DNA from 2 places in the Methylobacterium sp. CM6241 genome. Region 2 is predicted to be linked to the other one. Evidence: predicted binding sites of a transcription regulator. Region 2 holds the regulator's gene; the other holds the start of a gene.
What was found. The regulator PhoB, encoded in region 2, activates phosphate uptake and scavenging genes when phosphate is short. The targets are predictions, from matches to a motif close to TGTCATNNANCTGTCAT.

Region 1 (14,557 bases), 820 kb from region 2:
GTGACGGAAGGCGGCGGCTACAAGCTGCTGCCCTGAGGATCAGGCAGCCGCGTTCGGCGCATCACCGCCGGACGTGTAGAAGGCCGCGATCTCCCGGATGAGGTCGCGCTGCTGCTCGTGGACGAGATCCGACAGGATTTCGTCGTCGTTGCGGTCGATGACCGACAGCAGGCGGATATCCGGATATTGGCCTTCGAAGAAAACCAGGACTTCGGATTGCGCATAGGGATCGTTCGGATCCAGGCAGAAGTGATTGGACACCGGAATTTCCGTCTTCGTCTTGCTTGAGAGACGCGTCTATCGACCGGTTTCATGACATCTGTTTGATCGACGCTCCGTCCCTGCGCCGGTGCAGCGCCGGATTTCCCCCTCGCCCGCCTTCGGCTAAGGCTTGATCCGCCGGAGGGGTCACCTCCGTCTTGAGGGAGCGCACGGCATTGGGGCTCGACGACGACATCGCGATCCTGGCGGCCGCGCCCCTGTTCAGCCACATGGCGCGCGATGCCCTGAGACTCCTCTCCTTCGCCGCCGAGCGCCGCAGCCTGACGGCGGGCGACGTCCTGTTCGCCCGCGACGAGCGCAGCGATGGCGGGTTCGTCGTCATGTCCGGAACGATCGAACTGGCGCCCCGCGTGGACGGAGCCGAGCCCGTCCGGGTCGGCCGTTCCGCCCTGATCGGACAGATGGCCCTGTTCCTGCGCGGCGAGCGCCCCACCGATGCCCATGCCGTGACACCGGCGGAGGTCGTCCGAATCACGCCCACGCTGATGCGCCGGGTGCTCGAGGAATTTCCCGACGCGGCCGAGACGATCCACGCCACCCTCGCCGACGACCTGGATGCGTTGGTGAAGGGGCTCGACGGCGTCCGCGCCAGGATCGATGCGTTCTGACGGCCGATCGGCGCGCTCCGAGATCTGGCGAAACCGGCACAGACGGGCCACAAGCCTTCAGGTTCTCACACCTGCCCAGGAAGTGCCCATGCGTGCCCTCGTGATTCTGTGCCTCGCTCTCCTGCCCGCCGCCCCCGCCCTGGCCGCATCCCCCTGCGACGAGCTCTGGGGCGAGCGCAACGCGGTCTATGCGGAGGCCGGCTACTGCTTCAAGACGCAGCGGGCGATCTCGGCCTTCGGCAACGTCAATTGCCGCTTCTCCGACATCCGCGACGTCCCGCTCTCTGCCCGCGACCGGGCGAAGGTCGGCGAGATCGTGCGGGAGGAAACCCGTAACGGTTGCCGCGAGTGAGCCTGCGTCTCGCCTGACGCCCCGAGGTGACAGGCCGGGCCGCCTTTTGTAAGCACGGCCCTTCCCCCTAACCGACCGGAACGCCACCATGTCCCACGCCGATCTCTCCACCACCATCGAGACCGCTTGGGAGGAGCGTGCCGGCATCGACGTCTCGACCAAGGGCGCCGTGCGCGACGCCGTGGACGAGGCTCTCGATCTTCTCGATACCGGCAAGGCCCGCGTGGCCGAAAAGGTCGGTGAGGAGTGGCAGGTCAACCAGTGGCTCAAGAAGGCGGTGCTGCTGTCCTTCCGCCTCAACGACATGGAGATCATCCATGGCGGACCCGATGGCGCCAATTGGTGGGACAAGGTGCCATCGAAGTTCGAAGGCTGGAAGAAGAAGCATTTTCGTGAGGCCGGTTTCCGGGCCGTGCCGGGCTGCTTCGTGCGCCGTGGCTCCTACATCGCGCCGGGCGCGGTGCTGATGCCCTCCTTCATCAATCTCGGCGCCCATGTGGGTGAGGGCACGATGGTCGATACCTGGGTGACGATCGGCTCCTGCGCGCAGGTGGGGAAGAACTGTCACATCTCCGGCGGCGCCGGCATCGCGGGCGTACTCGAGCCGCTCCAGGCCAACCCGGTCATCATCGAAGACAATTGCTTCATCGGCGCCCGCGCCGAGGTGGCCGAGGGCGTGATCGTCGGTGAGGGCAGCGTGCTCTCCATGGGCGTCTATATCGGCGCGTCGACGAAGATCATCGACCGGTCCACGGGCGAGGTCATGTATGGCCGCGTGCCGCCCTATTCGGTGGTGGTCTCGGGCACGACGCCCGGCAAGGACCTGCCCGACGGTACGCCCGGCCCCGGCCTCTACTGCGCCGTCATCGTCAAGCGCGTCGATGCCGGCACCCGCTCCAAGACCGCCATCAACGAGCTGCTCCGGACCTGAGACGCGCTCGCATTAGACGCAGATCGGCACTCCCCTCTTTCCCGTCGAGGAAAGAGGGGAGGCGGACGGTCGTCATCGGCCCTGGCGCGACACCGAGCCGGCCTATGCGGCAGCGACCGGCGCGTTAGATCTCCAATCCGATGCAGACCGTCCCGGATGAGGCGTTGCCAGCGATGATCGAGCCTGCCCACTCCACCCGTGGCTTTCAGCTCGACGTGCTGGAGCGCAAGGTCCCTACGCCGTGCGACATCGTCGGGAGCGGCCCGGCCGCTCTGCTCCTGCCCGCCCTGTCGTCGATCTCAGCACGGGCGGAGATGCGGCCCCTGGCCAAGATCCTGGGCCACGACTGCCGCTGCCTCATTCCCGACTGGCCCGGCTTCGGCAACCATCCGCGATCCCGCATCGCCATGGAGCCGGAGACTTTCCATGCCTTCATGGATTCGCTGATCGCAGCCGTGCCGGGCCCCTACGCCATCGGCATCGCGGCGGGTCATGCGGCCCCCTATCTCGTGGCAGCCGCCCAACGGCATCCAGGCCAGTTCGACCAGCTCGCTCTCGTCGCTCCCACATGGCGTGGACCGCTGCCCACCGCGCTCGGTGATGCGCGCCGTGGCTGGCTCTCGGGGATCCGCAAGGCCATCGAGCTTCCGCTTCTCGGCGAGGCGCTCTACCGCATCAATATCAGTCCCCCGGTGATCGGCCGGATGATGCGCGCGCATGTCTATGCCGATCCGGACCACGTCACACCGGGCATCATCGCCGACAAACATGCCGTGACGCTCCAGCCGGGTGGCCGGTTCGGCACGGCGGCCTTCGTCACCGGAGGGCTCGACCCGTTCAAGGGCCGCAAGGACTTCCTGGCCCTGTTCGAAGCCGAAGGGCTTCCGCCGATCCTGGTCCTGCGTCCCGAACGCGCCCCGCGCCGGTCCGGCGCCGAGATGGACGCCCTCATCGCCGCCGGCCATGTGGCCAAGGCTTCGGTTCCGGGGGCCCTCAGCCCGCACGAGGAATATCCGTGGGAGGTCGCCGCCGCGATCCGCGCGGGCATCCGTTAGGGGGATCCCGCGGCCGCCGAGGGACACATTCGTTACGGAATGGCGAAATGTCATGCGTTTCGAGTGCCATACGAGTGTCGTTCAGGAACCCTATGGCTCCCCTATCGCTTGCCATTCCCGACGCATTTCACCCTGAGCCGCTGCCATGTCTCCTCTGCTTCCCGCTCTCGCGTCGCTTGCCTTCACGTCCTGCGCCTTCATGGCGGCTCCCGTCATGGCGCAGGCGCCCACGCCGAACCCCGCCGACACCAAAGCCACGAGCGGAAAGCCTCGGTCGGCGCCGGCCGTCGCAGCGACACCGTTGACGCCGGGGATGCCGGCACGCGCGCCCTATCTGTCCGACGCCACAGCACCCGATACAGTCGCGATCCTGCCTCCGCCCCCGCGGGGTCAATCGGCCGCCGAGACGGCAGATAAGACCATCTTCTCGGCGACCCGCGCCCTGAAGGGTAGCGCGCGCTGGGAACTCGCCACGGCGGATGTGGCGGACGGCCCCTCGGCCATCCTCGATGATTTCGCCTGCGTACTCGGGCGCAAGATCGATCAGTCCCGCTCGCCGGCCCTGATGACGCTGCTCGAACGCACGCGCCTCGATATCAGCCGGGCCACCCGCCCACTCAAGGAACATTACCGTCGCCTGCGTCCCTTCGTCGGCAACGACGCGGAGATCTGCGTGGCGCGGACCCGCGAACTCGGAGACGCGTTCAGCTTCCCCTCGAGTCACGCGACTCAAGGCTGGGCCTACGCATCCATCCTCGCGGCCCTGGTGCCGGAGAAGGCCACACAGTTCTTCCTGCGCGGCAAGGCTTACGGTGAGAACCGCATCGTTTGCGGCGTGCATTGGGCCAGCGACGTGGAGGCCGGACGCACCACGGCCAGCGTCGTCATCAGCGCGCTCCAGGGCGATGCGGGCTTCCGGGCCGATCTCGAAAAGGCACGGGTGGAGATTGGCAAGAACCTCTCGCAAGAAGGCTTGCCACCGGACGCGGCGATCTGTGCTCGCGAGACCTCGGCCCTACGCGAGCCGATCCTGTAGGCGGTCACGAAGACGCGTCCGCGACCGGCGACGTTGGCCGCGGACCGTCACCCGCCTGCGCAGGCGAGCGAGTGAAGTTTCAGCCCATCCGCCAAGACCGATCGATAATCGAACGAAGAAAGGCCCGACCGCTGTCCCGGTCGGGCCTTTCTTCGTTTTCCCGTGAAACTGAAGGGGAGGGGCTTTGCCCCTACCCCGCGCTGGTCTTGCCCCGCTTCCGGCGCCGGGCGAGGAGATTGAGCCCCTCGACGCCGGCCGAGAAGGCCATGGCAGTGTAGATATAGCCCTTCGGTACGTGGGCGCCGAAACCTTCCGCGATCAGCGTCATGCCGATCATGATGAGGAAGCCGAGAGCCAGCATCACCACGGTGGGGTTGGCGGCGATGAAGCGCGCCAGCGGGTCGGCTGCCAGCAGCATGACGGTGACGGCCGTGATGACGGCGATCACCATGATCGGCACGTGATCGGTCATGCCGACGGCCGTGATGATGCTGTCGATGGAGAAGACGAGGTCGAGGACCAGGATCTGGCCGACAGCTGTGGCAAAGCTCAGCGCCACCGGGGCGGACGCGTCCTCGTGGCCGTCGTCGGGATCGACGCTCTCATGGATCTCCTTCGTCGCCTTCCACAGCAGGAACAGGCCGCCGCCGATGAGGATCATGTCCCGCCAGGAGAAGGCCTTGCCGAAGATCTCGAAGACCGGCTGCGTCAGGTGGACGATGTAGGCGACGGTGCCGAGCAGGCCGAGGCGAAGGATCAGAGCGAGGCCGATGCCGATGCGGCGGGCCTTGGTCTGCTGATGGGCCGGCAGCTTGTTGGTGAGAATCGAGATGAAGATCAGGTTATCGATACCGAGCACCACCTCCATCACGATCAGGGTGGCGAGCGCCACCCAGGCGGTCGGGTCGGCGGCGAGTTGAAGAAGCGAATCCACGGGGAGAAAACCTCGAACGTCGTCAGGTCGGAAAGCGGCGGAAGATCAGGATGCGGCGGGCACGATGCCGGGACGCTCAGAAGGTTCCGGCGCGAAGATCCGGAGGGCCTTGGGCACGACCTTGAAATGCGCCGGCGTATAGGTGGAGAGTTCCCCGTCGGTGTTCACCGGACGAGGCTTCTTCGTCTTCACTACGATCTCGGTGGTGTTGAAGGCACGAACGTCGGCGGCCTTGCCCTGGGTGCCCCGACGGAGGGCCGGCAGCAGCGCGATGAGCCGCCACCAATGCGTGACCTCCAGGCTATAGAAATCGAGCTTGCCGTCATCGACGGTGGCGGTCTCTTCCACGGTCATCCCGCCGCCATAGTGGCGCCCGTTGCCCACCGAGACCTGGATCGTGGTGATGGTCTCGGTCAGTCCGTCATGTTCGAGATAGACCGTGAAGGGACGTACCCGCCTCAGGACGCGCATGGCCGCGATGGCGTAGCCGAGCGTGCCCCATTTCTTCTTCGATTCGGCGGTGAGGTCACCCGCAAGATCGGCGGAGAAGCCGATACTCGCGACGTTGAAATAGTAGCGGCCGTTGACCCAGCCGAGATCCACCGCCTGGGGCTTCGCCGTGCCGATGAGCTCGGCGGCTTCCACCGGGTCGGTGGGCAGGCCGAGGGAGCGGGCGAGGTCATTGGCGGTGCCGAGCGGCAGGATCCCCAACGGTAATCCGGTCTCGACCAGAGCGGGAGCGGCCGAATTCATGGTGCCGTCGCCACCGCCGAGGATGACGAGATCGCACTCCTTCGCGTGACGCTTGATCACTGCCGTGCAATCGGGATCGCCCGGCGGCTCGAAGGGCTCGATGCCGGCGGCGCGCAAGGAATCGCGCACGGCGTCGAGGGAAAACGAGCCGTTCCGAGCGTTCGGATTGACGAGGAGGAGGGCCCGGCGAGTGGATGCGGCACTCATGAGGCCACCTCCGAAAACGAGCATCCCGAGATGCCGCAAAAGATCATCGATACAACCACGTGTGTCAGAACCCCCCGGTGCGTTCGCGCCGCGTCAGCGCAAAGGCAGAGAAGGAGTCCGACATCGCGGCCGACGCCTCGGCCGCCAGAGGGGCCCGGACCCGTCAAGCTCTCAAGAGGTGGGCGCTCCCGCGAGGATGGCAAGAGGTCATGCCCAGGAGATCGGCTTCAGGAGATCGGCGGCAACGCCCCGGGGACAGGATGTTCCCAGGGAGAAAGCGTGCCTGCAACTTCGGCGGAGAATGCCCGCCAACCGTTGGGAACAACGGGCATAGCGCGGGGAACGAAGGCTGACCCGACCGGTCGGCGCGGCGGTATGCTAGGTCTCTTGCCGGGGCGAGGTCCTTTGGTGAACGACCCGGTTCGACGCGGGCAACCGAACACGCGACCCTGACGTTTCCCTTCGACGTTTTCCTTCGGCCGGGCGCTTTGATGCGGTCGTGCCCACCTTCCACGTCGTTCGCGACAGCGGTGAGATGCCATGCACCACGGATTGTTCTCCACCTGCTCGGCCGCCCTTCTCGTGGCCCTGGTCTCTACGGTCAGCGCCGAGGCGCAGGGGCGCCCGGCCTGGGTCGACCCCCCGGCCAAGGCCGATGTGAAGCCCGAACCCAAGAGTGAGGCGAAACCTGTCTCCCCTCAGGCGGTGCAAGAGGCCCCCCAGAGCAGCCCGGCCCAGGCGGCGAAGCCCGAGACCACGACGCGCGCCGCATCCGTCGCGGAGAGAGGCGCGGAGGCACCGCGGCGGGCTCGTCGTGGCACCCGCCACGCCGAGACCAGGCATTCCCCCCGCCGGCTCTCGCAGGTTCCGCCGAACGCGCTTCCCCTCACCGTCTCCCCCGGCGCACCGCCCCCGAGCATGGCGATGGCCTCCGAGGATCGCTTTCCCGAATGGGCACGCAAGGCCCAAAGGCTGAACGAGGATTATCTCGACGCGATCTCTGAGCCCGGCGATGGCATGGTCGCCGCAGCACCGCGCTTCTACGCCGATCATGTCCGCTTCCACGGTCGCACCCTGTCGCTGACGGCGGTGATGGCGGAGAAGCGCCGCTTCGTCCGACGCTGGCCGGACCGCCGCTACGTGATGCAGGACGGCTCCCCGCGCACGGCCTGCAGCGTCAACACGAGCAGCTGTATCGTGCGCTCGACCTTCGATTTCCGTGCCGCGAACCCAAGGAACGGTGCCCGCTCGCAGGGCGTGGCGGAACTGACCCTCGAGATTTCGTTCGCCGGATCACGCCCGGTGATCGTGTCTGAGTCGAGCCGCGTCCTGCGCCGCTTCGCACCTGGACCGCTGAGTGCGGCCGTATCGACACGGCATGGTGCCTGAGCCACAGTCGAACCAATGATCGCGACCGCCCCAAAGACACGCGCAACGGACACGTCACGCGCCGCCGACAGGACGCGCGCCACCGGCAAGGCTTCGAAAACGAATCCGTCCGACGAGGCCGAGGCTCCGGCCATTGTCGCTGCTCGGGCTGCCCGAGAGGCAGTCAAATCCCTGATCGATGCGGAGATCCGGCGCCAGAACGCTTTCCCGGTGGCCCGGCGGACGCTTCAGCTTTTGGCTGAGGCCGTGGTCGAGCCGACATCCGCTCCACCCTTCTACCGAATCGTCGACCGTTCCGGGACACCGCGTCAGGGCGAGACCGGCCCCCTGACCTTATCGGAGCTGTTCGCCGAATTGCGGGAGCGTCATGGGGCGCTGTTCGTACCGGTGCCACCCGAACCCGTGGCGGACGTGCCGCCCGAGCCCACCGCATCGGACGAGATCAAGGCGGCCACGTCCCGGTTCGTGGAAACGCAGTCTGAGCTGGCCCGCTCCGTGATGGCCCGTTCGGTCGCCAGGGGAAGGTCCGCCGCGGCTGCGGTCTCGGCGACCCTGGCGGGCACTTTGAGCAACGTCCGCCACTCCCTGGCCGATCGCCCGAGCGACGGGCAAGGCGCCGGGCCGCAACCGAGTCTGCGCGAGCGCGGCATGCGCATCGGGGCCTCCTTCGGCGACAGGACCCGCGAGACCGTCGCCATCGCTCGTGAGCGTCTCTCGGGCCTCGCTGCAAAGAACGGCACGACGTCTCCTCTGGCGACCCCAGGCCAAGGAGCGCAACCAGCCCGCTGGCCCGGGCTGCTCGCCCGCGCCGGTGACCGGGTCCGTCGCCTTCGGCGGGATGACGGCACGATCCTGACCCGGCCGAGCGTGCTCGCAGGCGCGGGACTGCTTGGCAGCCTCGCCCTCATCTTGCTCCTCACCCAGGGCGGTGGGGAAGACAGGCCGGCCTCCGCACCGGATGCGGAAGCTCCGCGCCAAGAAACGAAGGCACAGGATTCGGCCCCGCCGACGCAGCCGCCCCAAACGCAGCAGGCCCAGAACCAGCCATCCACCATGACCAACCCGCGTGAGACCGTTCCGCCGGCGACGCCCCCCGGGATTCCCGCGGAAGAGCCGAGCCCGCCCTCGGCCGAGGAGAGCCGGGCCAATCCCCCACAGCCGTCCAATGCCGTCACCGGCAAGACCGAAGTGATCGACACCGCAACCCTGCGCGTCGGCGGCAAGCTCGTTCGCTTGTTCGGCGTGGAATGGGTCCGTGGCGGGCAGCCGGAGGAACTGACCCGCTACCTCGCCGGCCGTCCGGTGACGTGCCAGCCGGTCGCCGGAAGTGCGGCCTATCTCTGCGCGGTGGAAGGCCGCGACCTGTCCGAAGTCGTGCTCTTCAACGGCGGAGGCCGGGCCTCTTCGGAGGCAACGCCCGATCTCGTCGCTGCCGAAGACCGTGCGCGGACGGAACGCCTCGGAGTTTGGGCGCGCTGACGCGAGGATGATTCGCCTTGCATAGGGGAAGACGCTCGGCCTCAATGCCCTTCCTTGAAGGGATGTGGGGACAGGCATGGATCTCTCGATCGGGTTGAGCGTGGTGGCGGTGGCGCTCGTGATCCTGGTGGTCGTCACCCTAGCCATCGGCATCAACGTGATCCCGCAGGGCCACGTCTACACAGTGGAGCGGTTCGGCCGGTACTCGCGCACCCTCGAATCCGGGCTCGGCCTGATCGCACCGTATGTGGAGCGGATCGGCCGGCGCGTGAACGTGATGGAGCAGGTCATCGAGGTGCCGAGCCAGGAGGCCTTCACCCGCGACAATGCGGGGGTGAAGATCGACGCGGTGGTGTTCTATCAGGTGCTCGACGCGGCCAAGGCGTCCTATGAGATCTCGAACCTCGAAACCGCGATGATGACGCTGACGATGACCAACATCCGCACCGTCGTCGGCTCCATGGATCTCGACCAGCTGCTGTCGCACCGTGACGAGATCAACGAGCGCCTGCTCCATGTCATGGACGCGGCCTCCTCGCCCTGGGGCGTGAAGATGACTCGCATCGAGATCAAGGACATCCTGCCGCCCGCCGATCTCGCCGGCGCCATGGCGCGCCAGATGAAGGCCGAGCGCGAGAAGCGTGCCTCCGTACTCGAAGCCGAGGGCCATCGGCAGGCCGATATCCTGCGCGCCGAAGGGCGCAAGCAATCCGCCATCCTCGAAGCCGAAGGCCGGCGCGAGGCTGCCTTCCGCGACGCGGAGGGGCGCGAGCGCAGCGCCGAGGCGGAGGCGCGCGCGACCGGCCTCATCAGCGCGGCCATCTCCGAGGGCGATCTGGCGGCGGCAAATTTCCTGGTGGCCGAGAAATACGTGGACGCGATCAAGGCCCTGGCCACAGCACCGAACCAGCGGGTGGTGGTGGTGCCGATCGAGGCGGCCTCCCTCGCGGGCACCCTGGGTGGCATCGCCGAGATCACCCGTAGCGTGTTCGGCGAGGGAGCGGCGCAGACGCGAAAGAGCTCCGGCCTGCCGCCCAAAGTCGGGCCGAGCAGCGGAAGCTCCTCGTGAACCTCGACATCCTGAGCGCTTTGGGGCCGGTCTGGACCTGGGTCCTGATCGGGCTGCTCCTGATGGGAGCGGAGCTCGCGATCTCGGGCGTGTTCCTGGTCTGGCTCGGCATCGCGGCCATGATCACGGGGCTGGAGACAGCCCTCGTGCCCATGCCCTGGCAGGCTCAGATCCTGTTCTTCGCCGGCCTCTCGGTGGGGCTCGTCATCCTCGCGCAGAAGCGGATGGCCGGACGGCCCAACAGTCTCAATCGGGGTGCGAACGGGCTGATCGGCCAGGAATTTCGCCTCGATACCGCCATTACCGAAGGGGTCGGGCGGATCAGGGTGAACGACACCGTGTGGCGCGTCTCCGGTGCCGACGCACCGGCCGGCACCCGGATCCGGGTCACCGGGATCGAGGGAACCGTCCTCATCGTAACGACGGCCTGACAGCCGGAGGAGGACTCCTCCGGCTTCGCTCGAGCAGGTTCAGGCGACGCTGATATCGACCTGGATGTTGCCGCGGGTAGCGTGGGAATAGGGGCACACCACATCGGCGCGCTTCACCAGATCCTCGGCCTTGTCCCGCTCGATGCCGGGCAGGGTCGCCTTCAGGGTGACGACGAGACCGAAGCCTTCGCCGTCGTCGCGCGGGCCGATGCCCACCGAAGATTCGACCTTGGCGTCCTCGGGGATCTTCACCTTGTCCTTGGCGGCGACGAACTTGATCGCGCCGAGGAAGCATGCGGCATAGCCGGTGGCGAAGAGCTGCTCGGGATTCGTGCCGTTGCCGCCGCCGCCACCGAGTTCCTTCGGCGTCACGAGGGTGACATCGACGGCCTTGTCGTCGGTGGAGGCCGAACCTTCACGGCCGCCGGTGGCGTGGGCATGAGCGGTGTAGAGAGCCTTCATCGGGGGTACTTTCTGCTGGGTATGAAATAGGGATTGCGTCTGGAACTGAGGTTCGGCGAGGCTTCGTTCCTTTAACGAAGAAATTTTCGCCACCACTGATCCTCGGGTGAACGAAACTCGGTTGCGCGCAACTGATATTCCATATGGCACCAAACCCGATTGCGCGCAACCATGATGCGGAATTACCGCGAACGTTGGTGACCATTCCGCATTATCAATTAGATAGGGTACTCGGCTCGGACCCGACACCGTACCCGACCGACATGAAGGAGGCCGCACGAATGGCGGGCCGGACCACCACGCAGACCTCTGAATCCCAGGACGTCCCGGTCGCCGAAAGGGGGGTCGACGGCCAGCTTTGCTTCGCGGTCTATTCTGCGGCTCACGCTTTCGGTCGTGCCTACCGTGCCCTGCTGGCCGCCCATGATCTAACCTACCCGCAGTACCTCGTCCTCCTCGTCCTCTGGGAACAGGAGGGGCTGACGGTGAAGGAGATCGGCACGCGCCTGTTCCTCGATTCCGGAACGCTCACGCCCCTTCTCAAGCGGCTGGAGACATCGGGCCATGTCCGCCGCGCCCGCGACCGGGCCGACGAGCGCCAAGTGAGCATCTTCCTGACGCCGAAGGGCCGCGAACTGCAGGGGCGGATGGATTGCGTGCCCGGCCTCGCCGGCGCCTTGACGGGAATGTCGGAGGAGGCACGGCACGCGCTCCTCGAATCCCTCGTGATGCTGCGCGGCGCGCTTCACGACAACGTGGCCGACGCCATGGCGGAAACCGCTGTCTCCGGGCGAGGGGCAAGGGCATGAAAAAGGCCGCCTCCCCGGCGGGGAAGCGGCCTCTCGATCGCTGATTCCGATCCGGCGGAGGATCGGGGAACGCTCTCAGTTCTGGGTCTTGAGGTAGGCGATCACGTCAGCGAGCTTCTTGTCGTCCTTGAGGCCGGGATAGACCATCTTGTTGCCGGGCACCTTCGCCTTCGGGTCCTTCAGCCACTCCTTGAGGTTCGCCTCGTCCCAGGTGATGCCCGAGCCCTTGAGAGCGGCCGAGTAGCTGTAGCCCTCGTAAGTGCCAGCCTTGCGGCCGACGACGCCCTTCAGATCGGGACCGACGCCGTTCTTCACGAAATTGTGGCAGGCCTTGCAAGGCGCGAAAGCCTTCTCGCCGGCTGCCGCGTCGCCGGCTTCCTGAGCCTGGGCGGAGATCGGGAGCATGAGCGCGAGGGCGGCGCCGAGGATGAGGTGACGCATTATGATTTTTCCTCCATTGGGCAGCATGAGCCAGCCGAGCTTATGGCAGAGCTTTTGGTTTTAGAACAGATCGAGACTGGGAACGTTCCAAACTCGCCTCGCGGTCCGTGCGGCGAAACGAAGCCGACACCTCTCCATTTCGCCTTCAGACAACGTCGACACACCCGATCCTGATGCATCGAAACCGGTTATCGTTTAGATATCTTCCAATTCCATTGTCCTGAACGGTTCAAGGCTCGTTTTTAGTCCTTCCAAGCTGAGCGGTGGCTGAAGACAGGCCGATCCATCGAGGAGCGCCCGCCCCATGTCGATCGCCTTCCCCACCCCCGATCCCGATATTCTCGCTCGCCGCGAAACGATCATCGCCGGCCTGCGCCCCCTCGTCGCGGCGGAGGCCCTGATCGTGACCGAGGACGAGCGCCGCGCCTTCGAGACCGATGGGCTGACGGCCTACCGCAAGATGCCACTCGCGGTGGTCCTGCCCTCGACCACGGCCGAGGTCTCCGCCGTGATGGCCTATTGCCACGCCAACGGCGTGCGGGTGGTGGCGCGCGGCGCCGGCACCTCCCTCGCTGGCGGAGCGATCGCCCAGGAAGACGCGATCATCCTCGGCGTCGCCAAGATGACCCGCGTCCTCGACGTCGATTTCGAGAACCGCGTCGCTCGGGTCGAATCGGGTCTAACCAACCTCGCCATCTCGGGGGCGGTCAGCCATGAAGGGTTCTTCTACGCGCCGGACCCGTCGAGCCAGCTCGCCTGCACCATTGCCGGCAACATCGCGATGAATTCGGGCGGCGCGCATTGCCTGAAATACGGCGTGACCACCAACAACCTCCTCGGTGTCACCCTGGTGATGAGCGACGGCACCGTGGCAGAGATCGGCGGCGCCCATCTCGACAGCGCCGGCTATGATCTCCTCGGCCTGATCTGCGGCTCGGAAGGGCAGCTCGGCATCGTCACCGAAGCGACGGTGAGGATCCTGCGCGCGGCCGAAGGCGCGCGCCCGGCCCTGGTCGGCTTCTCCTCGGTGGAGGATGCGGGCGCCTGCACCGCCGCGATCATCGCCGCCGGCATCATCCCGGTAGCCATGGAATACATGGATCGCGAGGCGATCCTCATCACCGAGGATTTCGCCCAGGCCGGCTATCCGCGTGACGCCGAAGCGATGCTGATCATCGAGGTCGAAGGATCGGACGAGGAATGCGAGGCGATGCTGTCCCGGATCGAGGCGATCGCCCGCGACTACCGGCCGACCAGCATCAGGGTCTCGAAATCCGAAGCCGAGAGCGCCGCGATCTGGAAAGGGCGCAAATCCGCCTTCGGCGCCACGGGCCGCATCTCGGACTACATCTGTATGGACGGCACGATTCCCACCGGGCAATTACCGTTGGTGCTGGAGCGCATCGGCGCGATCTGCGCCGATAAGGGGCTTCGCGTCGCCAACGTGTTCCATGCAGGCGACGGCAACCTGCATCCCCTCATCCTCTTCGACATCAACAAGCCGGGCGAGCTGCAAAAGGCGGAGGCCGCTGGAGACGAGATCCTGAAGCTCTGCGTCGAGGTCGGCGGCTGCCTCACCGGCGAGCATGGTGTCGGCATCGAGAAGCGCGAGCTCATGCGCTTCCAGTATGCGCAGGTCGATCTCGACCAGCAGATGCGGGTCCGCAACGTGTTCGACCCGAAATGGCTGATGAACCCCGCCAAGGTGTTCCCGCTGGAAGGGCGCGTCGCCGCTTGAGGCCAGTGCGCCGCGCAACGCGGTTTCTCGTCATCCCCCTGAGCCGTGCCCGGAACGCTAAGCTCCGGGCCGGTGTTTCCTCCCAGCAAAATCGTGGAGGATGATCATGCGCATCGTTGCAACGCTCTCGGCCCTGGCGCTGCTCACTGTGGCAAGCACGGGAGCGGCCGAAGCCAAAGGCTGCATCAAAGGCGCGATCATCGGTGGCCTCGCCGGGCATTACCTCGCCGAGCGCGGCGTGGTGGGCGCGGTCGCGGGCTGCATCGGCGGTCGCTATCTCGCCAATCGCCGCGCCAAGCAGCAGCGCGAGATCGAGTACGGATCGCGGGTGCAGCAGCGTGGAGCCGGCTACGCACCGAACCAGGCCTATCCGCGCCGGTCCTACAATTACTGAGATCGACAAGATCGAGGCGGTTCGGCGACGGAGCTAACCGTTTCGCCGGCCCGCCTCGGTGTGCCCGTCCATCCTCACGGCGATCCAGAGCACGTGACGGCGGCCGCCGGGATGGGCGGGATAGCGGTGCTCTTCGACATCGAAGCCGAAACGGCGGAGCCGCTTCTTGAACCGGCGGTCCGGCCCC
Region 2 (14,557 bases):
CACCGGTGCCGGCGCGACCTTCCCCTTCCCGGTCTATTCGAAATGGGCTGAAGCCTACCGCAAGGATACCGGCACGGGCCTGAACTACCAGTCCATCGGCTCCGGCGGCGGCATCAAGCAGATCCAGGCCAAGACCGTCGATTTCGGCGCCACCGACGCCCCGCTGAAGGGCCCCGCCCTTGAGAAGGACGGCTTCGTCCAGTTCCCCACCGTCATGGGCGGCGTCGTCACCGTGGTGAACATCGCCGGCGTCGAGCCGGGCAAGCTCAAGCTCACCGGCGAACTCGTCGCCGACATCTACGCCAACAAGATCACCAAGTGGAGCGACCCCAAGATCGCTGCCCTCAACAATGGCCTTAAGCTCCCCGACGCGCCGATCACCCCGGTCTACCGTTCGGATGCCTCCGGCACGACCAGCATCTTCACCACCTATCTCAGCGCGGTTTCCGAGAGCTGGAAGAAGGAATTCGGTGCGGCCACCACGGTCAGCTGGCCCGCCGGCCAGGGTGGCAAGGGCAACGAGGGCGTCACTGCCACCGTCAAGCAGGTCGCGAACTCCATCGGCTACGTGGAATCGGCCTACGCCAAGCAGAACAAGCTCAGCTACACTCTGATCCAGAACAAGGCCGGCAAGTTCCCGGCCCCGGATGACAAGGCGTTCCAGGCTGCCGCCGCCTCCGCCGATTGGAAGGCCGCTCCCGGCTTCGGCATCTCCCTCGTGAACCAGGCCGGCGACGAAGCTTGGCCGATCACCGCGGCCACCTTCATCCTCGTCTACAAAGAGCCGGCCGACGCCGCCAAGTCCGCGGAAGTGCTCAAGTTCTTCGATTGGGCCTACAAGAACGGCGACAAGCTCGCCGTCGATCTCGACTACGTGCCGCTGCCCGACAACGTCGTCGCCCTCGTCCACAGCGAGTGGAAGGAAATCAAGGGCAAGGACGGCAAGCCCGTCTTCTAAGGCACGTCCTCACGGACCGAACCACCCTCTCAGGCCCGGCGAAAGCGTCGGGCCTGCTCCACGAGAAGACATGGCGACACACCTCGCCACCCGTCTCCCCACGCGATACGACCCCTCAAGGTGAAGAAGTAGACGTCGGATGGCCGCCTTGACTGAACAGATTTCGCTGGCCCGCACGGGCTCCCCCGCTCGCAAGAAGCCGGGCGGCCTCGGCGACCAGCTCTTCCGCGCCGCCTCCTACGCGTCGGCGCTGCTGGTCCTCCTCTTCCTCGCGGGCATCCTCGCCTCGATCGCCTATGGTGGCTGGCCGGCCTTCGCGGAATTCGGCCTCGGCTTCATCACCTCCAGCTCCTGGAACATCGGCCAGGAGCAGTACGGCGCTCTCGTCGCCATCGTCGGCACCCTGGTCTCGGCCGTCCTCGCCCTCCTCATCGGCGTGCCGATCTCCATCGGCATTGCGGTCTACCTCACGCAGCTCTGCCCCGGCTGGGCGCGCAAGCCCGTCTCGATGACGATCGAGCTCCTCGCCTCGGTGCCGAGCATCATCTACGGCATGTGGGGCCTGTTCATCTTCGCGCCGCTCTTCGCCCATTACGTGCAGATGCCGGTCTCGAGCGTAGTGGAGGGCATGCCCATCGTCGGCACGCTGTTCTACGCCCGCGTCCCCTCGGGCGTCGGCATCCTCACCGCCGGCATCATCCTGGCGATCATGATCGTGCCCTTCGTCGCCTCGATCACCCGCGACATGCTCGACCAGATCCCCACCGTGCTGCGCGAGAGCGCCTACGGCATCGGCTGCACCACCTGGGAGGTCGTGCGCCACGTGCTGGTGCCGCAGGCCTCGGTCTCGATCATCGGCGCGGTCATGCTCGGCCTCGGCCGTGCGCTCGGCGAGACCATGGCGGTGACCTTCGTCATCGGTAACGCCAACCGCCTCTCCGGCTCGATCTTCGATCCCGGCTCCACCATCGCCTCGCGCATCGCCAACGAGTTCAACGAGGCCGACGGCCTGCAGCTCAACTCGCTGATGGCGCTCGGCTGCATCCTCTTCATCATCACCTTCATCGTCCTGATCATCGCGCGCCTGCTCGTCCGGCGCGTGAAGGTCGCCTGACCCCGGGAGCCCGAATCATGGACGCCGTCACCACTCTCCCCACAACCGCGGCCCCGGCGCATGTCAGCCGGGTCCGGTCGAGCCGCCGGGTCGCCGACAAGCTCCTCATCGTCGGCAGCACCGTCGCCACGCTGATCGGTATCGTCGTGCTGGGCTCGATCCTGCTCATGCTCATCGTCGAGGGCATGAAGGGCTTCTCGCCGCTGCTCTTCACCGAGCCGACGCCGGGCCCGGGCTCCGAAGGCGGCGGCATCGCCAACGCCATCCTCGGCAGCCTGGTCCTCACCCTCATCGGCATCGTCATCGCGACGCCGGTGGGTGTCATGGCCGGCACCTATCTGGCCGAGTACGGCCGCAACTCGAAGCTCGCCGACGTGATCCGCTTCCTCAACGACATCCTGCTCTCGGCCCCCTCGATCCTCATCGGCCTGTTCGTCTACACGCTGATGGTGCGGCCGATGGGGACCTATTCGGGCTGGGCCGGCGGCGTGGCTCTCGCCATCATCGCCACCCCGGTGATCGTGCGCACCACCGAGGACATGCTGCGCCTCGTGCCCTCGACCCTGCGCGAGGCCGGCGCGGCCCTCGGTGCCCCGCCCTCCATCGTCATCAAGAGCATCACCTGGCGCGGCGCCAGCGCCGGCATCGTCACCGGCATCATCCTGGCGCTCGCCCGCATCGCCGGCGAGACCGCGCCGCTGCTCTTCACCGCGCTCAACAACAACAGCTGGTTCTCGCCCAACCTCATGGGCGGCATCCCCAACCTTCCGGTGATGATCTACCAGTTCGCGCTCTCGCCCTACTCGAACTGGCAGCAGCTCGCCTGGGCCGGCGCCCTCCTCATCACCGCTACGATCCTCGCCCTGTCGATCGTGGCCCGCTTCGTCATCAAGAGCGAGCGGGCGCGCTGATCCCGCGCCCCCGTCCCACCCCGTTTTCGACAAGGACACGCATCCGATGAACGCCGCTCCCGCGATCACGCAGGCCCAGCTGACCGGTCGCCACCAGGCCGACGATCAGGCCCCCATCCGCATCGCCGTGAAGGACCTGAACTTCTATTACGGCTCGTTCCACGGCCTGAAGTCGGTCAACCTCAACTTCCACGACCGCCAGGTCACCGCCCTGATCGGCCCGTCGGGCTGCGGGAAGTCGACCCTGCTGCGGACCTTCAACCGCATCTACAGCCTCTATCCGGAGCAGCGTGCCGAGGGTGAGATCCTCCTCGACGGGCAGAACGTGCTCGATTCGAAGGTCGATCTGAACGAGCTGCGCTCGCGCATCGGCATGGTGTTCCAGAAGCCGACGCCCTTCCCGATGTCGATCTACGACAACGTCGCCTTCGGCTTGCGTCTCTACGAGAAGCTGCCCAAGGCCGATCTCGACGTGCGCGTCGAGGAATCCTTGCGCAAGGCCGCCCTCTGGGACGAGGTGAAGGACAAGCTCAAGCAATCCGGCATGGGTCTCTCCGGCGGTCAGCAGCAGCGTCTCTGCATCGCCCGCACCGTCGCCCAGCGTCCCGAGGTGATCCTGTTCGACGAGCCGACCTCGGCCCTCGACCCGATCTCCACGGGCCGCATCGAGGAGCTGATCGAGCAGCTGCGCTCGGAATTCACGATCGTTATCGTGACCCACAACATGCAGCAGGCCGCGCGCATCTCGCAGTTCACGGCGTTCATGTATCTTGGCGAACTGGTCGAGTTCGGCCCGACGACACGGATCTTCATGAACCCCGAGAAGCGCCAGACCCAGGACTACATCACCGGCCGCTTCGGCTGAGCCCGCCGGGGCCGCGTTCCGCGGCACCGGTCCCGATCCTATGCGATGCGGGCTGCCAGGGGCGGCCTCGGTCGAGGAGTGCGAGCATGCCCAACCACATCGTCAGTTCCTACGACACGGAACTGGAAAACCTGCGCCGCTCGATTTCCGAGATGGGCGGGATCGCCGAGAAGATGATGACCGATTCCGGCAATGCCCTGGTGCGCCGGGACGTGCCCCTGGCCCAGGCTGTCATCGCCGCCGACAAGCGTCTGGACGCGATCCAGCACGAGGTCGAGGAGCGGGCGATCCTGCTCATCGCCAAGCGCCAGCCGCTGTCCATCGACCTGCGCGAGACGGTATCGGCGATCCGCGTCTCGAACGATCTCGAGCGGATCGGCGACCTGTCCAAGAACGTCGCCAAGCGCGTGGTCGCCATCGCCGATCAGATCCAGCCGCAGAAGATCGTCATCGGCGTCCAGCATATGGGCGACCTGGTGCAGGAGCAGCTGAAGGACGTCCTCGACGCCTATGGCAGCCAGGACGTGAAGGCCGCCCTCGACGTCTGGGAGCGCGACGATTCCATCGACGCCCTCTACAACTCGCTCTTCCGCGAGCTGCTGACCTACATGATGGAAGATCCGCGCAACATCTCGTTCTGCACGCATCTCCTGTTCTGCGCCAAGAACATCGAGCGGATCGGCGATCACACCACCAACATCGCCGAGACGATCCATTATCTCGTCACCGGCACGAACGAGCTCGCCGAGCGGGACCGCCCGAAGAACGACGCGTCGAACTACGCTACCGTGTCGATGCCCGCCAGCGCCTGATCGCTGCCCCTGCCGGCCGCTCCAGCACACGCTCGGCGCGGCCGTCGCGTCCATCCGGGACGGTCGCCATCACCCTGAAAACATCCGCATGAACACGCGCATCCTGATCGTCGAGGACGAGGAGGCCCTCACTCTCCTCCTCCGCTACAACCTGGAAGCGGAGGGCTTCGTCGTTGATTCCGCCGCGCGGGGCGACGAGGCCGATCTGCGCCTTCAGGAGCAGGTTCCCGATCTCGTCCTGCTCGATTGGATGATGCCCGGCCTGTCCGGCATCGAGCTGTGCCGCCGCATCCGCGCACGGCGGGAGACCGAGCGGCTGCCGGTGATCATGCTGACGGCGCGGGGCGAGGAGGGCGACCGCATCCGCGGCCTCGGCACCGGCGCCGACGATTACATCGTCAAGCCGTTCTCGGTGCCGGAGCTCCTCGCGCGGGTGCGTGCGCTCCTGCGGCGGGCCAAGCCGACCCATGTGTCGGACCTGCTGGTGGCCGGCAATATCGAACTCGACCGGGTCAGCCACCGCATCCGCCGGCAGGGCCGCGAGATCCATCTCGGGCCCACCGAGTTCAAGCTCCTCGAATTCCTGATGCAGAGCCCCGGCCGCGTGTTCTCGCGCGAGCAGCTGCTCGACGGGGTCTGGGGCCACGACGTCTATATCGACGAGCGCACGGTGGACGTCCATGTGGGCCGCCTGCGCAAGGCGATCAACCGCCCGCGCCAGAGCGACCCGATCCGCACCGTGCGCGGCTCCGGCTATTCCTTCGACGAGATGTTCTCCACGGACGAGTGAGGCCACGGCCGGCTTCGCGCCGCTCAGTCCGGAAAGAGCGTCCCCATCGTGACGATGGCGGGTCGCCTTGCCTCCGGGCGATCCTCGCGAACCGATGCCATTCCGGCCGCCACGAGATAGCGCGTTCGATCTCGGACGTCTGTCCGTTCCGGCATGTGCTCGCCCCGGGGGGCTCAGGCATTCACCCATCTGGCGGGCAGCCTGAGTCCCCCTCTTTTTACAGGGGACGGGTGGCGGGCGCGCCTGTCGAATCTTCCTGGATAGAGGGAACAGCCATTGGGCAGATGTCTGAATCCGTCAGCCCTGGGGGCGGAAATCCGACGTTTGGTGCCCGCTGCCGGGCCCACTTTCGGCCCAACGTCGACGGATCCAGCGGCCGCCGCCATCCGCTGAGAGCGGACATTGATCATGGGCGGAAACGACCGCTCCGCTATGCGGTTTATCCGCTTTCGACGTCGCTACGTCACCTTGTCAGGTGACGTCTGGCTTCAACACCCGCGTGTCATACCAACCGAGACGACGGTCATCGGCGGATCGCAAGGTGAGTTGAGCGACCGGAGCCCCGACTTCACGATCGACCAAGCGAGACCGGCGATCGGTCGGCCCATAGAGATGAGCCTCCCCCCATTGTCGAAGCGCGACGATGACGAGGAACAGGCCGCGCCCCTTCTCGGTCAGGACGTATTCCCGGTAGGCGGTCCCGTCCGAGGCGGGCGCCGTCTCCAGAATTCCCCGTTCGGTCAGGTCGCAAAGGCGGGTCGCCAGCATACCCTTGGCGATGCCGAGACCATTCTGGAACTCACTGAAGCGCCGAACACCGTCGAAAGCATCGCGGATGATGAGGAGCGACCACCAGTCGCCAATGACATCGAGCGCGCGCGCAACCGGGCACCCGGCGTTCCAGAGGCTGACGCGCTTTGCCACGAAGGTACGCTCCCGTTCCAAACTGGTCTCAATTTAGAACTGGAATGGGCCGGGTACAAGTGGTCTCAAGATGAAACCAGATTGGGTTTCATCGACAGGACCGCCATGCCGCACGGAAGAGATGAGCGAACCTCTACCGAGCCGGAGGGGGCATTGCCCAGGACGACGATCCTGATTTTCGCCGTCGCCGCCGGCTTAAGCGTCGCGAACATCTACTGCGCCCAGCCCCTGCTCGATGCGATGGCGCAGGAGTTCGGCATCTCGCCTGCCGCGATCGGGCTCGTGGTGACCCTGACCCAGGTCGGCTATGGGCTGGGCTTGATCTTCATCGTGCCGCTCGGCGATCTCATCGACCGCCGTCGCCTCATCCTCGGCCAGGGGCTTCTGTCGGTGCTCGCGCTGGTGGCAGTGGCCACGGCCAAGTCCGGAGCGATCCTGTTCGCCGGCATGGCGGCGGTTGGGTTGCTCGCCGTCGTGGTTCAGGTCCTGGTCGCATTCGCCGCGACGCTCGCGACACCGACCGAACGAGGTCGGGTGGTCGGTACAGTCACGAGCGGCATCGTGATCGGCATCCTGGCGGCGCGCTTCGCGGCCGGGATACTGGCCGATATCGGTGGCTGGCGAGCGGTCTATCTGGTCTCCGCGATCCTGTCGCTCGCCCTCGTCGGCCTGCTCGTGCGCGTCCTGCCACGGCATCGGATCCCGGCCGGAACCGGCAGCTACGTCGCTGCACTTCGCTCGGTCCCCATCCTGTTCCTCAGCGAGCCGGTCTTGATGGTTCGGGGTGTTCTCGCGCTTCTGATCTTTGCGTCGTTCAGCACATTCTGGACCGCTCTGGTGCTGCCGCTCAGTGCGCCGCCCTTCTCCTACTCCCATACCTGGATTGGCCTGTTCGGCCTCGTAGGCCTGGCGGGAGCGATGGCCGCGACGGGGGCCGGGCGGCTCGCGGACCGGGGCCATGGTCAATGGACGACAGGAGCCACTCTCGTGCTTCTGCTCGTATCGTGGGCGCCGATTGCGCTACTACCGGTATCAATTCCGGCCCTGATCTTTGGCGTCGTCCTGCTCGATCTCGCCGTGCAGGCCGTTCATGTCACGAACCAGAGCCTCATCGTCTCCCTGCGTCCCGAAGCCAGCAGCAGGCTCATCGGCGGCTACATGGTGTTCTATTCAGTGGGCAGCGCCCTCGGCGCCGCTGCTGCGACGTCCATCTATGCCCGGGCTGGCTGGCCCGGTGTCTCGGCGCTCGGAGCGACGTTCAGCGCTGCGGCCCTGCTCGTGTGGCTGTTCACCTTGCGCGCGGTGCGGACATGTCGAACGTAACTCGGTGATCCAACCGGAACGGCAGCTCCATCCTCGAGCTTCGCGGAGAACGGCCGATCCGCTCACCACCCATCTCGGACACCCAGGGCGGGTACCAACCGTCAGAGTTTGACGACGACAGGGCGCGGGTAACGGAGGAGGGCGCTGGCTGCCGTCGATGCCGGTTCAGCGGTCGAAGCGGCGCATCGAACGGCTGTCCCGTTCGGCGTTGCGCCGAATCCTGTCATCGGCACGGGCCCGATCGCGCTGGACCGTCTCCATTCGCCGGAGCGTCTCCGTCTGCTCGCGATGCGCCCGCGCCAGGTCGCTCACCGCGTTCATCGCGCGCACCCGGTTCGCATCCTGTGCTCGTGCGTCGAAGGACCATGCCGCGAGAAGTAGGGCGACGAGGGCTGTGGTGGGGCGGGGCATCTGGCTGGGACCTTCGGGTGGGGGAGGGGCGGATCGAGCTTGCGGCTCAGCATGCACCATAGTGCGTTAAATGCAGGGCTTCGCAGGATATCGTGCATTCCATGCGCGGACTGCATGAGTGGTATTTGGCGTTTGGTATACCAGCTCGGCGGGCGGGCTGTCATACATGCTGCAACGCAAACGCAATGCCCCGAGGAACACCGATATGACCGCTCTCATTCTCACCGCCGTCGCTGTCGCCGCTGCCGCCAACATCTCCCTGGTGGCCTTCGTCGCCGATCGCCTGACCCCCACCTCGAACACCTCCACCATCACGGCGGGCGAGCTCGTTCTCGTCAACGACAACGCTCCCGAAGCCCTGAAGCTCGCGGCCTAAATCTACGCGCACGGCTCCAGCGGCACCGTCATCGGCCCCGCCTTACCAGGCGGGGCTTTTTCACGTCGCGTACCGCCATAAACCCCTGTCCCATGACGGTCGAAACGGGGGTCGCGTGGCGGTCGATCCGCCCGTCTCATCCGACGGATTTCGGGGCCGATGCTTCACTCTCCCGCGCCAGCGAGGCGGCCTCGGCGAACCGGGCGCGGACCGCCTCGCTCATCCGGCCGAGGCCCAGCTGCGCGGCCATCCGCCCCTCGACGCCGGGTGCCGGATCGAGGTCGCGGGCGAGGCCGGCGAGTTCCTGGAGCGGGATGTCGGCGGGCGCTCGCCCATCCCCTCGAGCCGGCCGGAACCTCACCGGCCCGGCGGGTGCCCCCCCCGGCCAGAGAACGATGCGCTCACCCTCGCTCGTATGGGGGCAGTGGGGATCGACGGCCGCTAAAGCGCGCTGGCGCAGGCGGGCCGTGATCCGGGCAAACCCGTGGGCGCGCAGCAAGCGCTCGGCGAGAATGTCAGCGAAAACAGGACCTTCGCGCAGGACCACCTCGCTCGCCATCGCCGCCAGCGTGGCCTCGTAAGCCACATCCTGGAAGCGCGCGGCATTGGGAGAGAAGCCCGACAGGTCGGCGGGTTGATAGAGGCCGGGGGGCTCCACTCGGGGGATATCGGGAGTGTCCGGCTCGGTCGCGACCGGCTCCGGCTTCGCCCTGTCGGCGTCGAGATCGGCCCGCAACGCCGTGTCGAGCCGGTCGAGGGCGCCTTGCGAATCGTTCCACCAATCGGTGCTCCAGACCCGGTGGATGCGCCATCCGAGATCGGTGAGCACCCAATCGCGCAGTCGGTCCCTGTCCCGCGCCGTCGCCGCCCGGTGATAGGTCGCCCCGTCGCATTCGACGCCCGCGAGGTAGCGCCCCGGAGCGTCGGGATGGACGATGCCGAGGTCGATCCGAAAGGCGGAAACCCCGACCTGAGGTACGATTCTCCAGCCCCGTGCAGCCAAAGCCGCCATCACCGCGCCCTCTAACGGCGATTCGATGTCTCCCCCCGTGGGAGCGGCCGCCGTTTCGAGAGCGCCGGCACCGTGCTCGGCGAAGGCGAGGAAGTGCTTGAAATCACGCACGCCACGGGCGCTGCCACGGCCGAGATCCACCTGGTCGGCCCGCATCGAAGCGAAGACAACGAGCTCCCGCCGGGCCCGGGTGATCGCCACGTTGAGGCGTCGGTGACCGCCCTCGCGGTTGAGCGAACTGATCTGTCCGGTGATCCGGCCCGTGGCATCCGGCCCTGCCGCCACCGAGAACAGGATCACGTCGCGCTCGTCGCCCTGCACGGTCTCGAGGTTCTTCACGAAGACCGGCTCTTTCCAGATCCGCCCGTCGAAGAACTGCTCCAGCTCTGGCCTACCCCGCCTCTCGGCATCGAGCAGATTCTCGATCAGGCGCTGCTGCTCGCCATTGAAGGTGACGATGCCGAGCGAGCGCTCCTCCGCCGCGAAGGCGGGGTCCGAAAGGCGGGCGACCACCTCTGCCACCAGGGCGCGCGCTTCGGGCCGGTTCACCCGCGCCCCGCCGCGCTCGTAGAGCCCATCGGCCACGAGCTGGAGCCGCACCGCCCGGTCCTCGGTGACGGGGGAGGGGAAGGTGACGAGCCCGCCGCGATAATAGTGGCGGTTGGAGAAGGCGATGAGGCTCTCGTGCCGGCTTCTGTAGTGCCAGGCGAGGCGCCTTTGCGGCAGGTGCGCCGCCAGACACTCGTCGAGGATGCTCTCCTGATCGGCGACGTCGAGACCGTCCGAGATCTCGTCGACCCCGCGATCGCCCACATTGGTGGGCGGCAATTGTTCGGGATCGCCGACGATGACCACCTGCCGGCCCCGCGCGATGGCACCGATGGCATCCCACGGCGCGATCTGCGAGGCTTCGTCGAAGATGACAATGTCAAACGGCTTCGCCTCGGCCGGCCAATATTGGGCGATGGAGAGTGGGCTCATCATCAAGCAAGGCGTCAGGCGGGTCAGCGCGTTCGGCATCCGCGCGAAGAGCTGGCGCAGGGGTATGTGCCGGGCGCGCTTGGTAATTTCCCGCGCCAGCGTGCCCCATTCGGGATCGGTGCCGAAGGCGCCGGCGAGCGGTACGCCGCCACCGATGCGGGCACGCACCGCCGCCCCGGCGAGGCCGGAGAGCCGGGAATCTGCCTCGCCGAAGCCCCGGATCGCCTCTTCGTGGCGCTGGCCCATGAAGTCGCGCAGGCGGATGTCTTCGGTCGCCGCGTGGTCGATCCACCAGCGCGCATAGGCGCCCTCGAAGGCCGGGAGGATGGCGTCGTCCCTCAGCGTTCCCGCCTCGATCTCGGCGACGAGCGGCCCGAGCCCCGCCTTCGTCGCCGCGCTCGCTGCCACCTGCCAACCTGCCCAGGCCTGCGCTTTGGGCAGCGCCCTCCGCCAGCCTTCCGCAACGGCGAGGGTGCCGGCCACCCAATCGCCCTCCGTCTCCACCGGGCGGTCGGGCTTGGCCCTGCCGGCCAGACGCCCGAGCGTCTCGATCGCCTTCACGGCGGCGCTTCTCCGCGTCGTGAAATCCTCCTTTGCCAAGGCCAGGCTGCCGCCAGGTTCGAGCCTGCCATCCTCTGTGTCGAGGAACGCGGCGAGCCTCGCGCGGACGATGTCCGGGCCTCCGACGAGCGGCGCCATGGAGGTGATGACCGGTGCGAGCCGCGTCGCCCAGGCCATCGGAGCGCTGAAAAGGTCGGCGGGGGCCGCCGGATCCGACCAGGGATGCCCGAGTTCCACGGTGGCGCTCTCCAGAACTTCCGTCGGAGCGGGTCTTGTCGCCTGCAGGGCCTTGATCTCGGCGAGGGTGACGAGCTCTGGCCCGATATCCTCCGGTGCATTCCCTTGCGCGAAGGGGGCGAGCAGGTCGCGGACCCGGCCGAGGCGCCACCCCCGCAGGAAGAAGTTCGAGGCTTTCGCTTCGCGCCACTCGGCCAGCAGGCGGTCGAGGTCGTTGCCGAACACAGAGGAGGCGTAAGGGACGAAGAGCCGGGCATTCAGCCGGGCGAGCTCGTCCTGTCGGGTGCGACGCGCCTCGACGGCTTGGCGCAAGGCCGCGCCTTCGGGGCCGAGGAAGCGCAGGCCCATTCGCGCCTCCGGCCGGAACAGGGCAATGGCGAGGGAGGACAGCGCGCGCAGGCCGTCATAGGTCCGGCCGAGGGGCGTCAGGCCCATCGCCTCGGCGAGACGTTGGCCGGATGTCGCGAAGTCCGGCAGCGTGCGGGCGAGTTCGGGAACGGCCTGTTCCATCTCGGCCCGCCACAGGGGCGACCAAGCGATGGCGCCGATGCCCCGGAGGGGATGGTTCGCGATGTCCCCGACGATGGGGCGAAGGGCGGCAAGCTCACCGCACTGAACGCGCAGGTTATCCCGGTGGCCGGGCGCGGAGGTCGCGTCCTTCGGCCAGACGAGGCTGAGACCCTCCCGGCCGGCCTGCCGGTCGGCGATGACCCGCGCCATGGCCGTATGGGCGCTGAGGCCGTTCGCCCGTGTGGTGTGCAAGCTCTCAACCACGCCGTTCAGGCCCTCTCGGCGGCGCTGGAGATCGGTGGCCGCGTCCTCCCAGGGGACGTTCTCGCCGCCCCTCGCGGTCCAGGCCTCGCGTAGCTGCGCGATGACGTGCGTCTTCTGGGCCTTAGCCGCATGGACTTCGAGGCAGCAGGCGCCCAGCCCCACCGCGTCGAGGCGCCGGCGCACCACCGCCAGGGCGGCGCTCTTCTGCGAGACGAACAGCACCGTACGCCCGAGCGCCAGACAATGCGCGATCATGTTGGCGATGGTCTGGCTCTTGCCGGTGCCGGGGGGGCCGAAGAGCACGAAATCCTTGCCCGAGGCCGCCGCTAGGATCGCCGAGAGCTGAGAGGAATCGGCGAGCAGCGGTGCAAAGATGCCGGAGGGCGGATGCTCCGCGTCGAGACGTTCCGGCACGGGAAAGCCCATGCCGTCGCCGTAGGCCTGTTTCGGCGTGTCGAGGAGGTGGCGCACCACCGGGCTGCGCTTCAGGAGGTCCGTCCGCTCGCTCAGATCCTTCCACATCAGAAATTTGGTGAAAGAGAAGGCCGAGAGCACCACCTCGGTCGTGACCTCGAACCCCTTCAGGTCGCGGATATGGGTGCGCACGATACGCCAGACGGCCTCGACATCGATGCCGGATTCATCGCCCGGCAAGCCCTCGGCGAAATCTGGCATGTCGAGGTCGAAATCCTGGCGCAGCATCTCCAGTAGCGTCGGGTTGAGGCGCGCCTCCTCGTCGTGCCGGACGAGACGGAAGCCGGCGCGGACGCTCGCGCGGGTCAGGGCCGCCGGTACCAGCAGCAGCGGTGCCCGGGCAGGCGGCATGCCGTTGCCACGGGTCCAGGTGAGGAAGCCGAAGGCGAGGAACAGCACGTTGGCCCCGCCCTCTTCGAAACTGCCGCGGGCGAGCCGGAACAGGTCGGTGAGGCGCGCCTCCACTTCCTCCAATCCGACATCGACGGTGATCTCGCCGCGTTCCTGCCCCGACCCGTCGATTGGCGCCTCGGGGGCGGGCCGAGCGACGAGCCGGAAGGCACGGCCCGTCGTGAGGGCATCCTCGAAAGCGCCCGGCTCGGGACAATCGAGGGTCAGCGAGCCCTTGCCCGGTTTGAAGTTGAGGAGCTTGTTCCGCAGGGTCAGATCGAGGAGGCGTAGTTTCCAGGCTTCCAGCCGGTCGCGGGGCTCGCGACGGGGCAGATCGAGGCGGGGAGCGGGGAGATCCTCGACGAAGGACGGGGGCGCGCCGAGCGCCTGGACGAGCGCAGCCGCCATCTCCGGAGCCGGCGCCTGTGCGCCGGGCTCGCCCGTGTCGAGGGGAGAGATGCCGGATAGACGGGCGCGCCGCAGATCGAGGACCATCTCCAGGGGGGACTCGGCATCCACATCGATCAAGCGCGCGCCGGCCGCCACCGCATCCGCGAAACTCCCTGGCGGATCGGCGGTGAGTAGGGTGGTCTCGATCAGGATCAGTTCCTGCAGGTCACGGCGCTTCCGCAGGGACTGAGCGTCGTCGCCGACCCTTTCCGGCAGGGTCTCGTCCACGAGCCACAGCCCGAGGAGCGCGTGATCGCGGGTGAGGATCAAGAGCGGATTGAGCCCGGCCTGTTCACAGCAGGCCGCCCAGAGCAGGGTGAGGTCGAGGCACGTGGCGAGCCGCCGCTCGACGATGGCTCCGGGCTCGCGGACCTTCTGTCCCGACCGTTCGAAACTCGCGGGCGGCAGGATGTAGGTGATCCGCAGGGCCGCCATCGCCGCGTGGATCGCCTCCGCCATCTCCCAGGCCCTGGCCTTCCTTCCGCTGCGATAGCCGTCGAAGGCGGTGCTCCGCCTTGCCCGCTCCAGGATCGCGGCGGCGGAGCGCAGGATGCCGTCCACGGCCGGGTCGTTGGGCCTGACGAAGGCCGCGAGCAGTTCGGGCGCCGCATCCGCGCCTCCCCAATGGGAGGGCGGCAGGAGCCGCAGGTCGAACTCCTCTCGGGCTAACCCGCTCTCCTCGCCCGAGCTCATCAGTGTCAGCGTCACCGTACAGGGGCGGCTTTCCAGTAGTCCGGCCAGGATCGCTCCATCGATCCGCAGACCCGGTGCATCGATGCGCTGCACGCCCCCTGCGGTTATCCGCTGGATCGGCAGGGTGGTAGGTCGGAACAGCGGCGGCGTCGCGCTGATATGGAGGGTGACATCGGCGAGATCGGTATCACCGCCATTGGTCAGAGTGATGTCCCGGATGAGCGGAACCCCATTCTGCCAAGAGGCGACGCTGGCATGATCGACCACCGTGCAGGCGAGAGCACAACGCGTGCGGACCCTGTCGGAGGCCTCGAGCGTATCGGTCATCGCGCCCGGTTCTCCGTCACCGCCAGCGTTCTACAAGCGCGCCGCGCGTGCTCGCAAGCGCCGCCTGCCCGTCGCTCGCGTGTCTGCAGGCTCGTCCAGGCATTGTACTTGGAATCATTCCACAACATAGCGATTGCCCGGGGAAGACGAGGCTTTGTATAGCGTTCGGTGTTC

Region 1: the regulator PhoB is predicted to act here: its motif matches at 3,293-3,309, upstream of ACYQR9_RS04785 (acid phosphatase).

What each region holds. Positions count from the first base shown of each region.
Region 1 is NZ_CM139246.1:1,017,897-1,032,453, reverse strand. It holds gene ACYQR9_RS04815 (response regulator transcription factor) at 1-36, shown strand, start outside; gene ACYQR9_RS04810 (hypothetical protein) at 40-261, opposite strand; gene ACYQR9_RS04805 (cyclic nucleotide-binding domain-containing protein) at 438-890, shown strand; gene ACYQR9_RS04800 (YARHG domain-containing protein) at 979-1,242, shown strand; gene dapD (2,3,4,5-tetrahydropyridine-2,6-dicarboxylate N-succinyltransferase) at 1,331-2,173, shown strand; gene ACYQR9_RS04790 (alpha/beta fold hydrolase) at 2,347-3,228, shown strand; gene ACYQR9_RS04785 (acid phosphatase) at 3,374-4,264, shown strand; gene ACYQR9_RS04780 (TerC family protein) at 4,455-5,198, opposite strand; gene ACYQR9_RS04775 (lipid kinase) at 5,244-6,158, opposite strand; gene ACYQR9_RS04770 (hypothetical protein) at 6,699-7,547, shown strand; gene ACYQR9_RS04765 (thermonuclease family protein) at 7,563-9,026, shown strand; gene ACYQR9_RS04760 (SPFH domain-containing protein) at 9,103-10,095, shown strand; gene ACYQR9_RS04755 (NfeD family protein) at 10,092-10,526, shown strand; gene ACYQR9_RS04750 (organic hydroperoxide resistance protein) at 10,566-10,988, opposite strand; gene ACYQR9_RS04745 (MarR family winged helix-turn-helix transcriptional regulator) at 11,270-11,797, shown strand; gene ACYQR9_RS04740 (c-type cytochrome) at 11,873-12,238, opposite strand; gene ACYQR9_RS04735 (FAD-linked oxidase C-terminal domain-containing protein) at 12,543-13,976, shown strand; gene ACYQR9_RS04730 (hypothetical protein) at 14,083-14,370, shown strand; gene ACYQR9_RS04725 (spermidine synthase) at 14,404-14,557, opposite strand, start outside.
Region 2 is NZ_CM139246.1:199,055-213,611, reverse strand. It holds gene pstS (phosphate ABC transporter substrate-binding protein PstS) at 1-958, shown strand, start outside; gene pstC (phosphate ABC transporter permease subunit PstC) at 1,098-2,072, shown strand; gene pstA (phosphate ABC transporter permease PstA) at 2,090-2,983, shown strand; gene pstB (phosphate ABC transporter ATP-binding protein PstB) at 3,030-3,848, shown strand; gene phoU (phosphate signaling complex protein PhoU) at 3,935-4,660, shown strand; gene phoB (phosphate regulon transcriptional regulator PhoB) at 4,749-5,450, shown strand; gene ACYQR9_RS00990 (winged helix-turn-helix transcriptional regulator) at 5,922-6,374, opposite strand; gene ACYQR9_RS00985 (MFS transporter) at 6,480-7,697, shown strand; gene ACYQR9_RS00980 (hypothetical protein) at 7,863-8,108, opposite strand; gene ACYQR9_RS00975 (hypothetical protein) at 8,314-8,484, shown strand; gene ACYQR9_RS00970 (DUF3320 domain-containing protein) at 8,621-14,383, opposite strand.